One region of the Fictibacillus iocasae genome, then DNA from elsewhere that is predicted to be linked to it. Evidence: a T-box and tRNA genes for the amino acid it is inferred to sense, from the RefSeq annotation. Region 1 holds a T-box; the other holds one or more tRNA genes.
The links. The T-box of region 1 lies ahead of trpS (tryptophan--tRNA ligase). A T-box ahead of a tRNA ligase gene usually reads a tRNA of that ligase, here a tRNA-Trp.
Positions count from the first base shown of each region.

Region 2: it encodes a tRNA-Trp, which carries the amino acid that the T-box ahead of trpS (tryptophan--tRNA ligase) is inferred to sense. The anticodon was not compared.

Region 1 covers NZ_JBHTCP010000014.1:115,800-121,805, forward strand. Annotated here, with positions in the region: gene fabF (beta-ketoacyl-ACP synthase II) at 1-1,032, shown strand, start outside; gene ACFQPF_RS18525 (YuzI family membrane protein) at 1,181-1,423, shown strand; gene ACFQPF_RS08880 (YjbA family protein) at 1,481-2,227, shown strand; gene trpS (tryptophan--tRNA ligase) at 2,284-3,273, opposite strand; T-box leader at 3,329-3,576, opposite strand; gene ACFQPF_RS08890 (DUF3899 domain-containing protein) at 3,604-3,972, opposite strand; gene ACFQPF_RS08895 (peptide ABC transporter substrate-binding protein) at 4,382-6,006, shown strand, end outside.
Region 2 covers NZ_JBHTCP010000048.1:116,597-122,602, reverse strand. Annotated here, with positions in the region: tRNA gene ACFQPF_RS15100 (tRNA-Asn) at 1-64, shown strand, start outside; tRNA gene ACFQPF_RS15095 (tRNA-Ser) at 67-158, shown strand; tRNA gene ACFQPF_RS15090 (tRNA-Glu) at 178-252, shown strand; tRNA gene ACFQPF_RS15085 (tRNA-Val) at 272-347, shown strand; tRNA gene ACFQPF_RS15080 (tRNA-Met) at 516-592, shown strand; tRNA gene ACFQPF_RS15075 (tRNA-Asp) at 668-743, shown strand; tRNA gene ACFQPF_RS15070 (tRNA-Phe) at 747-822, shown strand; tRNA gene ACFQPF_RS15065 (tRNA-Thr) at 839-914, shown strand; tRNA gene ACFQPF_RS15060 (tRNA-Tyr) at 1,021-1,105, shown strand; tRNA gene ACFQPF_RS15055 (tRNA-Trp) at 1,140-1,213, shown strand; tRNA gene ACFQPF_RS15050 (tRNA-His) at 1,234-1,309, shown strand; tRNA gene ACFQPF_RS15045 (tRNA-Gln) at 1,314-1,388, shown strand; tRNA gene ACFQPF_RS15040 (tRNA-Gly) at 1,398-1,472, shown strand; tRNA gene ACFQPF_RS15035 (tRNA-Cys) at 1,490-1,563, shown strand; tRNA gene ACFQPF_RS15030 (tRNA-Leu) at 1,605-1,689, shown strand; gene ACFQPF_RS15025 (hypothetical protein) at 1,844-2,194, opposite strand; gene ACFQPF_RS15020 (B3/B4 domain-containing protein) at 2,380-3,042, opposite strand; gene queG (tRNA epoxyqueuosine(34) reductase QueG) at 3,114-4,259, shown strand; gene ACFQPF_RS15010 (methylated-DNA--[protein]-cysteine S-methyltransferase) at 4,321-4,857, shown strand; gene ACFQPF_RS15005 (amidase domain-containing protein) at 4,929-5,810, shown strand; gene trmL (tRNA (uridine(34)/cytosine(34)/5-carboxymethylaminomethyluridine(34)-2'-O)-methyltransferase TrmL) at 5,946-6,006, shown strand, end outside.

The DNA.
Region 1 (6,006 bases):
ATGGACCGTTTCACACAGTTTGCGGTTGCTGCTTCTCAGATGGCAGTTAAAGATGCAAACCTTGAAATTACGGACGAGATCGCTCCGCGAGTAGGGGTGTGGATCGGCTCGGGAATCGGCGGTATGGACACACACGAAGAACAGTTTCGTATTTTTGAGCAAAAAGGGTACCGCAGAGTCAGTCCTTTCTTCGTCCCTATGATGATTCCTGATATGGCTGCAGGTCAAGTATCGATTATGCTGGGTGCAAAAGGAATGAACTCTTGCTCTGTTACCGCTTGTGCTTCAGGTGCCAACTCGATTGGAGATGCGTTTAAAGTCATCCAGCGCGGCGATGCCGATGTCATGATCACAGGAGGAACGGAAGCACCGATCACAGATATGTCATTAGCAGGGTTCTGCCAGGCAGGGGCATTGTCTTTAAATCCAGATCCGAAAACGGCAAGCCGTCCGTTCGATGCACAAAGAACAGGCTTCATTATTGGCGAAGGGGCGGGTATTCTCGTATTAGAAGATTATGAATCAGCCAAAAAGCGCGGAGCAAAAATTTATGCAGAAATCGCAGGCTACGGTGCGACAGGAGATGCCTACCACATCACACAGCCGGCTCCTGGGGGTGAAGGCGGAGTGCGCGCGATGAAACAGGCGATAGATGACAGCGGACTGGCACCGGAAGACTTCACGTATGTAAACGCCCACGGAACTAGCACAGAGTACAATGATAAATTTGAGACGATGGCGATAAAGGAAGCCTTTGGGCAGCATGCTTACAAGCTTGCGGTAAGTTCAACTAAATCAATGACAGGCCATCTTCTAGGAGCGGCCGGCGGAATTGAGGCAATTTTTTCTGTGAAAGCCATTCAAGAGAATATCCTTCCTCCGACGATCAATTACGAGAATCCAGATCCTGACTGTGATTTGGACTACGTCCCGAACAAAGCGAGAAAAGCGGAAGTGCGTGCGGTATTGTCTAATTCACTCGGCTTTGGCGGACATAATGCTTCACTCGTTTTCAAGAAAATAGAGTTTTAATTCGAGACCCTTAAAGAAGCGCTGCCTCTTAAAGGGTCTTCTCGTATGCTGAAATCTGGCATCATAATCTGTATAGCTGCTGAATACAGTGAATAAAAAGCGGTGGAGGGATTAGGTTGAATATCGTTTTGATCCCCCTTTTTATAGTATGCTGAGGCTTTATGCACTGTCAGCAGGATTCATCCTCACACTGATCGGTGTGGTTTCCAATGTATTCTTCTTGAATTACATTCCTGCAGGACTTAGTGTAAGGGATTACCTCCATTTTTCAGCAACACGAATGGAAACGCTGTTCCTTATTGTCGGTATCTTTCTTTTTGTTTATGGGGCAATGAAGCCGCGTTCAAAAAAGAAAACACGATACAAGAAATATCAAGAAGAAAAAGAATAAATTGGACAGCCTCTGACTATACTGTTTTTAACAAAACAGTAGAAGTGAGGGGTATTCATGCTGTACTTGCGCGATGTTTGGGTCAACTGGTTTGAAGGGGAAGAGAACGGTTATAACGTGTGTGAATTTCATGAATGGCGAAAAGATGATTATATCGAGCTGCTTGACCAGGTTCCCATTATTAAAATTGATTCCCTGCTGTTTTCATATATCGAGAATGATTTGAACGAGCTGCCAGATTCCTTGTTAGAAGAAGTGCATCAGAAGGCGTATGTAAGAAAGAACAACCAAAGAGTGCAGCTTGAGCATTGCTTCATCATGACTGATGAAAAGAAGTCGATGACGATTGATACGATGGGATACCGCATTCCAATAAGAAAGAGCCGGCTTATTCCACGTCAAGAGCAGCTTGTATTTGAGATGGCAGAACAAGTGAGCGTACAGAGCTACAGCTTCTTCACGGCCGAAAAAGAGAAGGAATATCATATTCTTTCTCCAAATCCTGAAGATATGCGAGGGTTGACTCGGAAAGAAAGACAATTGAAGCAGCTTCTCTTCATGGCGCTCGATCAGCTTCATACAACGAAAAACACAGCAGAGATGAGATATTGGTGCACAGAGTGGACACCAAATGCCTACGGCAAAATTCAGCGTATGGAATTTGACGAAGCATGGGAAGCTCTGTATAACGAACTTCGCTCAGGCTGGTCCAGCCAGCATTATGCGATGTGTGAAAGACTCATAAAAGGACAGCCATATTTCGAAAAAATTTGGGAGCTTGAAAACGGAACACATGTCAATTGAATCCTAACAAAAGCAGCGGCCATCACAAGCCGCTGCTTTTCTTTCGGTTATCCGTCTTAGATGCGGTGCCGTGCCAGCCCCATCGCTCGTTCTGCTTTATTCAGCATCTTATCTGCTTTTCTGGCGGCTTTAGCAGCCCCTTCGTCTAGGATTTTATCGAGTTCTGATGATTGCAAATAGTGTTCATACCTTTCTTGAATCGGCTTCAGTACTGAAATGACGGCATTCGCAACAGCCTCTTTAAAGTCACCGTACCCTTTGCCTTCAAACTTCTGGACAAGTGACTCAACAGGTTCACCTGAGCATAAAGAGTAAATGGTTAATAAGTTAGAAATGCCAGGTTTGTTTTCCTTGTCGTACGCGACCACTCCATCAGAATCGGTCGTCGCTCGCTTTATTTTCTTCATGATCGTCTTTTCATCATCCAGCATGGAGATAAACGCATTGACATTCTCATCGGATTTACTCATTTTCTTCAAAGGGTCGACAAGGCTCATAATACGCGCGCCTTCTTTGGCGATGTGCGGCTGTGGAATGGTAAAGATTTCGCGGTATTTTTTGTTGAAGCGCTCGGCGATATCCCGTGTCAATTCAATATGCTGCTTCTGATCATCCCCGACCGGAACGAAATCTGTTCCATAAAGGAGGATGTCTGCAGCCATTAAAGGCGGATAGGTGAGAAGGCCGGCTGACACAGCTTCTTTACCTTTTGATTTGTCTTTATATTGAGTCATGCGCTCTAGCTCGCCTATATAAGAGACACATTGCAAAATCCATCCTAGCTTTGTATGTGCAGCCACTTCTGATTGAATGAACAGCGTAGAGTCTTCGGGACTGATGCCTGCTGCCAAGTATAGAGCGGCAAGTTTTTTGCTGTTCTTTTTCAGTTCAGCAGGATCTTGCTGAACAGTAATCGCGTGCTGGTTAACAACACAGAAATAACATTCATGCTCTTTCTGATAACCAACGAAATGCCTTAGTGCACCTAAATAATTTCCGATCGTAATCGTCCCGCTTGGCTGTATGCCTGAAAAAATAACTGACATCCTTCTCACTCCTAATGATTAATATACAACACAAAAAGGCCCATCCGTCCCTTGTATAAGGGACGAATGGACCGCGGTGCCACCCTTGTTATTCAGTAAACACTGAATCGCTTGTAAACGCACAGCCATCTATGCGCTGTCCAATTCGTATCGTGCGGACATACACGCTCTGGCCTACTAGGAAACCAACGTTCGGCAGAGATGCTCCAAAGTCCATTCTATGTGATCCGCTGCCTGTTCACACCATCCACAGGCTCTCTGAAAGCTTCAACATCATATACTACTCTTTATCATCGCAATATTTTTTTAGTTTTTTAGATTATATACAGATTAAAGTAAAAACGCAACCATAGTTGTAAGGATAGCTATACCGATCCCAGAATAGAGAAGAGGCTTCATATAGGCCGTGTTAACATTCTCCGAAAGTGAAAAGGCGCTTTCTATCGTCATTTCGTGAAATTTTGGGTTCCTGGTCAGCAGTCTTACCATTTTCTTGAAGCTGTAAACAAAGAGATCAAACAGGCCGCCCTTCAGGATATACAGGACAAGTCCAGCCATTGCGGCGAAAAGGGAAGCCATGAACAGGGTGTTTATATAGTGTAAAAGAGAAATTTCTTGATAAAAGAAAAAAGAGAAAAGGAAACTACCTAAAGCCAGTATACTGGCAATCAAGAGCGAGCGCGATGCAATGTTCGACATAAATGATTAAACCTCCATAGGTAATAGGGATGACTTGGCAGAGACTCGACATCCAAATAAAATTGGATGCCATGTTTATTGTATCAAAATGATGCCAATAAGGAGATACAAATCTGTTGCGGCAGAGTGAGAAGAGAGAGAAAAAAGTGGGATGCAGGAATAAAGGTCTAGAAAAAAATGTAAGAAATAAGGCGTAAATGAGGTGATTTTCTATTGTTACAATATAGTTCTTTGTACCTATTTTTTGTTAAGTAAACGTAAATATCATGCGGTTTTTGTAAAAAGAGCAAAAAAATTAAATGCACAATTGTTAGAAAACTTGTATAATCGAACTTGTAGATGAAAATGTCTGATAATTCACGATACTTTCATCCGATAAAGCAACAACAAATAAAGGGGAGGTCAACGCATGAAAAAGTCAAAATGGTCATTTCTAATGACACTCGTACTTATTCTGAGCGTATTCCTTGCAGCGTGCAGCGGCAAAGAAAGCGGATCAGAAAAGCCAGCGAACAAACCGGGAGAAAAGGACAAAGCTCCTTCAGAACCACAGGTGCTTAACTTGCTTGAAGGAGAAGAGATTCCATCAATGGATTCTTCACAAGCAACTGACTCTGTATCTTTCGAAGTTATGAACAACGTATTTGAAGGTCTTTACCGTCTAGACAAAGACCAAAAGCCAACACCAGGTGTGGCGAAAGACCACAAAGTTTCTGAAGATGGAACAGTTTATACATTCACTCTTAACGAAAACGCAAAATGGAGCAACGGCGAGCCTGTAACGGCCAACGACTTCGTTTACTCTTGGAGAAAAGCACTTCACCCTGATACTCTTTCTGAGTATGCGTACATCATGGGGCCGGTTAAGAACGCTAACGCGATTCAAAACGACAAGGACCCTCTTTACGGAAAAGTTGATCAGCTTGGTGTTAAAGCGATCGATGATAAGACACTAGAAGTAACACTTGAAGCTCCGGCTCCTTACTTCCTAGGTCTTACTGGATTCGCAACATTCTACCCGCAAAACGAAAAGTTTGCAAAATCACAAGGCGACAAGTTCGCTCTTGAAGCTAACACACTTATCTACAACGGACCGTTCGTCCTTTCTGAATGGAAGCACAACGAAGGATGGCAGTTAAAGAAAAACGACCAGTATTGGGATAAAGATGCTGTAAAGCTTGACGAAATTAACTTTAAGATCGTAAAAGACACTGCAACTGGTGTGAACCTATATGAAACTGGACAAGTTGATCGTGCTGGCCTTGATGCTGAGTTCGTTGACCAGTTCAAAGACAACCCTGATTTCACGACTGAATCTGAAGCGACTGTGTTCTTCCTTCGTCTGAACCAGAAGAACGAAGCGCTTAAGAACGTAAACATCCGTAAAGCGATCGACATGGGTTACGACAAGAAGGCAATGACTGATGTTATCCTTAACAATGGATCAAAGCCAGCTTACTACCTTGTACCATCTGACTTCACGTTCTCTAAGGACGGAGAAGACTTCCGCAAGACAAACGGTGACTTTGGCGGATTTGACGCTGCTAAAGCGAAAGAGCATTTTGAAAAAGGTCTAAAAGAGCTTGGCAAGAAAGAAATCACTCTTGAGCTTTTGAACTATGACTCTGATTCTTCTAAGAAGATCGGTGAGTTTATCCAGTCACAGCTTGAAAAGAACCTTCCTGGCCTTAAAGTAAAAATCAAGGCACAGCCGTTCAAGCAAAAGCTTGAAATCGAAAGCAAGGGCGAGTATGACTTCTCATTCGCTGGATGGGGCCCTGACTACCAGGATCCAATGACATTCATCGACATGTTCATCACTGATGGCGCTCATAACCAAATGGGTTACTCTAACAAGAAATACGATGAGCTTGTAACAAATGCGAAGAAAGAAACAGATGAGAAGAAGCGTTGGGAAATGATGCTTGAAGCTGAGAAGATCCTCTTCGAAGATCAAGGTATCTCTCCAATGTACCAGCGTGGTGCTGCAGTACTTCAAAAACCTTACGTGAAGGAACGTGTTAACCACCTATT
Region 2 (6,006 bases), on a different contig from region 1:
TCAGTGGTAGAGCTATCGGCTGTTAACCGATCGGTCGCAGGTTCGAGTCCTGCCTGTGGAGCCATTGGAGAGCTGTCCGAGAGGTCGAAGGAGCACGATTGGAAATCGTGTATACGGTCAACCCCGTATCAAGGGTTCGAATCCCTTGCTCTCCGCCATGAATACATATAAAATATCGGCCCATTGGTCAAGCGGTTAAGACACCGCCCTTTCACGGCGGTAACACGGGTTCGAATCCCGTATGGGTCACCAATTCACAACTTTAAAATCCGGAGGATTAGCTCAGCTGGGAGAGCACCTGCCTTACAAGCAGGGGGTCGGCGGTTCGATCCCGTCATCCTCCACCATTTATTCTTTCAAAAACACCATTGCATGCATCAATGCAGGGGTGGAGCATGGAGCGTAATCATCAGTGATTACACGGCGACATGTTTCGACGCATCTACTACTTTGGTTATGCGTGTAGAGGAAGAAACAACAAACGCGGACTCATCATCCGTAAGCATACTCATTGTCGCGGGGTGGAGCAGTCTGGTAGCTCGTCGGGCTCATAACCCGAAGGTCGCAGGTTCAAATCCTGTCCCCGCAACCAATTTTATTTTATGAACTGCGTCGATTAACACCTAGCTCATAAAATATCAGAAGTACCGTTTAGGTACAACCAAATGGATCCGTGGTGTAGTGGTTAACATGCCTGCCTGTCACGCAGGAGATCGCCGGTTCGACCCCGGTCGGGTCCGCCATTTGGCTCGGTAGCTCAGTCGGTAGAGCAGAGGACTGAAAATCCTCGTGTCGGCGGTTCGATTCCGTCCCGAGCCACCATATTTTTAACTCTTGAGCCGGTTTAGCTCAATTGGTAGAGCAACTGACTTGTAATCAGTAGGTTGGGGGTTCAAGTCCTCTAGCCGGCACCATCACTTTTTTATTAGTGAAGATGCTGCAAAGAGTGATCAGTCAACAAAAAAATTCACTCTTGAAAAATCAGCAAACATGAATTAAAATAGTATTTGTCTCTCATGTGGAGGGGTAGCGAAGTGGCTAAACGCGGCGGACTGTAAATCCGCTCCCTCAGGGTTCGGCGGTTCGAATCCGTCCCCCTCCACCATTCTTTTTTGACAGACAAACACAATACCTTTTATAGGGGCATAGTTTAAAGGTAGAACGAAGGTCTCCAAAACCTTTGGTGTGGGTTCGATTCCTACTGCCCCTGCCATTTACATCTTAGATATTCTGGCGGTCGTGGCGAAGTGGTTAACGCATCGGATTGTGGTTCCGACATTCGGGGGTTCGATTCCCCTCGATCGCCCCATTATTGGGCTATAGCCAAGCGGTAAGGCAACGGACTTTGACTCCGTCACGCGTAGGTTCGAATCCTGCTAGCCCAGCCATTTTTATATGCGGAAGTAGTTCAGTGGTAGAATACCACCTTGCCAAGGTGGGGGTCGCGGGTTCGAATCCCGTCTTCCGCTCCATTTTTTTATTTTATAACGGCGGCATAGCCAAGTGGTAAGGCACGGGTCTGCAAAACCTTTACCCCCGGTTCGAGTCCGGGTGCCGCCTCCATTTTAATTTTAGCAGCAAGCAGCACTTATTTTCGATTCCATGCCGGTGTGGCGGAATTGGCAGACGCGCACGACTCAAAATCGTGTTCCTTCTGGAGTGCCGGTTCGACCCCGGCCACCGGTACCATTTTACTTCCTTATACAAACAATCAATGACGGTTTCTACACTTAGTAGAGGCCGTTTTTTAATTACAGTTTGTGCCATAAGCAACATGCTAGAAAAATGGATGAAGGTATGTAAATGCTGCCGATTATCAGTCGGCAGCTTGTCCGCACGTCTATTACGGTATAGGAGTAATCGCGGTTAGTTCAGTTAACTCAGGACGGACGAGGTATCCAATGGATTCGTCAAGATCATTGGCGAATCGAAACGTTGCGGAAAAATCGTTGGAAGGAAACACATCAATCTGAAACTCAACAGCGTCTGTAAAGCCGATGGAATATGTCCGCGTAGCAAACTCTCCCGGATCAATCGTGAACGTTTCGGATACGAAAGGGGTTCTTGTGCCATCTGTTTCTAAAATGAATGCTTGCATGATAACCGTCTGCTGTGCAGCTGCATCTTCGTTAATAATATCTACTGTTACTGTACTTCCTGCCTCTCTTAAAGGCCCAGTCGTTAAAGCTGCCATTGTACATCACTCCTTTCAAGTACAAGGTACGATATTCTATGACAGCTCCATCATCATGGCTTGTACAATTGCCAAATAAATAGAAAAATTTACTGAGTGAAGTACTTTTTTCAGACTGGCATGACTATATATATAACAAGCTAGTTGTAGGTTTTAATAAAGCACTTCCCTCGGGAAGTGCTTTATTACGTAAGAAGCGCGATATGAGCCTCTCCGCCGTGAACTTGTGTAAACATTTGAGCGATGGATGTTAGAAGCTGTTCCGCATTTTCTGGCTCTAATGACGGAGGAAGATAGATAATATGCAAGGCCTCTTTTGCCTGCTCTGTCATCATAGTCCGTTTAGAATCAACGATAGGGCTTCCGAATGCTCCTTTCGCATCACAGCTGACAAGCTTTCCTTCCATGTTCATTAAACGACCGTTTAACCCTTCATATTCGTCTTGCGCGTTACCGAGCCGGATCTCGACATCCCCATCGATCATTTTGGCATCGTATATGCCGAGTGGCAGTGCATGGCGCAGAGAAAAGAAGTTATTAACATCCACAGCACTGTTTACAGGGCTGAGGTCTTTACCTGTCAGTACTCGGCGGAGCAGTGCTTCTGACGCAGGTCTGTACCGGGAAGGATCTGTTCCGAGAGACTTGAAAACATCGCGGTATTCTTTAATATACGGCCAGTCTGATGGCTGTTTATCCTCAAGACGGATGGATTCAGTGAATAGCTGGAAACGGCCTTTAATCATTTGCGGAGAATCCCCAACCGCGATATGATGGTAGGTAATGAATCCGATTTTAAAGCCGGGGACAAGCTGTTTGACAGCAGGGCTGATCGTCCCTTTTTTCATAATGTGCACCACCCTTTTTATTCACAAGTGTACCATATATTGAATAAATCTTGCAGAAAGGAGGACGCAGCATGACAGGCGCCCAGTTAAAGGAAGAGATAATCGCATATAGTAAAACAATCGGCATTGATAAGATCGGCTTTGCAGCGGCAGACGTGTTTTTGCAGCTGAAAGCAAGGCTGATTACTCAGCAGGAGCTTGGATACCAGTCAGGTTTTGAAGAGCCGGATATTGAAAAGCGGACGAACCCAAAACGGCTTCTATCAGGTGCGTCCTCCATCATTTCGATCGCTCTGGCGTATCCATCTAAAATGAAAGACGCTCCGAAAAGTGTGAAAGGAGCAAGGCGGGGCATTTTTTGCCGAGCCTCATGGGGAAGGGATTATCACCATGTGCTGCGGGAAAAGCTGCAGCTGCTGGAAGCATTCATTTTGGAGAAACATCCGGATGCCGCCGTGAAGTCGATGGTCGATACAGGAGAGCTGTCCGACCGGGCAGTCGCCGAGAGAGCGGGAATTGGCTGGACCGGAAAGAACTGTGCGATCATTACACCTGAATTCGGTTCTTATGTGTATTTAGGAGAATTAATCACGAACATCGCGATTCCGCCTGACACGCCGATGGAAGATCAGTGTGGATCTTGCAATATATGCGTCGAGGCATGCCCGACAGGAGCGCTCGTACAGGGGGGGCAGCTTGATTCAAACAAATGTGTGGCCTACCTGACACAGACAAAAGATTTTATGCCAGATGAGTACCGTTCTAAGATAGGAAACCGGCTCTACGGCTGCGATACGTGCCAGACGGTGTGTCCAGAAAATAAGAAAAAGGATTTCCATCTTCATCCGGAGATGGAGCCGGATCCAGAACTGGCAAAGCCACTGCTTCGTCCCTTGCTTACAATCAGCAACCGGGAATTTAAGGAGAAGTTTGGCCATGTATCAGGGTCTTGGCGCGGGAAAAAACCGATACAGCGGAACGCCATTTTGGCTCTTGCTCATTTTAAAGACAATTCTGCGGTTTCTGATCTTGTGCATGTTATGACAAAAGACCCGCGGCCTGTCATGCGCGGAACGGCAGCATGGGCGCTTGGTAAAATAGGCGGAGAAAATACAGAGAATCATCTTATAGTGGCAAAAGAAAACGAAAAAGATGAGAAAGTGCTTACAGAGATAGAAAAAGGGCTAAAAATGATGAAAAATGAACAAATTTCATAATCGCAAAAGTTACTCATGTCGGATAGTATAAAGGACAAGTAACGAAGAAGAAGGGATATGTATGTGTCAGATAAAAACCGTACTCTACTACGAGGAATGTGAAAGCATAATTGGTCCGCTTACGATTATTTCTACCGATAAGGGGATCTGCCGGCTGGACTTTGGCACATTAAACGAAAATACTCCATCGCTTCAGGCATGGATGGCTAAGTATTTTATTAAAGGAGAGCTCGTTCATGCTCCTTTAAAATTAGCAGCCGCAACAGAACAGTTAAGAAATTATTTTAACGGAACACTTAGAGAATTTGCTCTAGAGTATGATTTATACGGAACACCTTTCCAGAAAAAAGTTTGGGAGCAGCTAACGTCTATACCATATGGATCAACGTGCTCCTATAAGGAAGTGGCATCCGGAATCGGTGCACCAAAAGCGGTTAGAGCCGTCGGGTCGGCCAATAACCAGAACCCTGTGCCGGTATTCATTCCATGCCACCGTGTCATTGGCTCCAATGGTGCGCTTGTTGGCTATGGCGGAGGTTTGGATAAGAAAGAAATACTGCTCTCCATCGAGCATACTAGCTGCCAGAAATCCTCGTAGAACCCATTTTGCGGGTTCTTTTTTTTTGCCGTTTTCTCATATGTTAATAAAGCAGAGAGGAGTGGCCGTTCATGTGGACGAATATACTGAAAAATTATATACAAACACAGTCTCAATGGATGATTGGCAGCGAGCGTACATCGAGAGTCTTTTATATGGTGAAGGAACAGGAAAGTTTTTTGCGAAAAAAAGAGATGCTCAAAGAACGAAAGGCGAGCATCGTCAATAATCAGACGAGCGGTTCGATCATTCGGACACAGGAAGCAGACGGGAAGACACAGGTCGACTATCTGGTGCACCATAGCCTGCTGATCAAGCAAGGCTATGACTTTTATGTAGAAGAGCTTGTTCAGGAAAGGCGCAGTGTGTTTGAAGATGATGTCATGCTGAGCGATGGCCCAATCATTGAAGAAGGAAGTTCAACCGACGCCAGTAAAATCGACCGCGATATGTCTCCGCCCGATTTCCGCAAAGGCATCTATCAGCGGATGGAAGCCGTAAAGTATGCCGAGCGGTGGTGGAATTCGCATAACCCTTCATTCAAAAATTTCGATGTGAACTGTACGAACTATGTCTCGCAATGCATTAACGCAGGCGGTATACAGATGACAAACCATGGCGTCCGTTCAAAAGGGTGGTGGATGAGAAACAATAACTGGAGCTATTCGTGGAGTGTGGCGAACGCATTTCGCTGGTATTTGAGCGGATCGCGCACTGGGCTTGTCGCAGAAGAAAAATATTCTGCCAGCCAGCTGCTTCCCGGTGACATCGTATGCTATGATTTTGACGGTGATGGCAGGTGGGAGCACAGCACGATTGTAGTGGCGAAGGATCCGATGGGAGAACCGCTCGTTAACGCCAACACCACTAACAGCCGCATGCGCTACTGGGGATACGAGGATTCCACAGCATACACGAAGCGGATTCAATATAAGTTCTTTCATATCGTATAAAGTGCAGAAAGCATGGGGTCCGGTACCATCATCGGAAAATTGGCGTTATCGCTAAATTTTCATGAAATGGTACCGGACCCTTTCGCTGTTGCGTGCTATAATAGTCGAAGCAATCATTAATAAGAGGTGAGCTTTTTGGCTATTCATGTTGTACTCTATCAGCCGGAAATACCGGCGAACACTGGCAATATCGCAA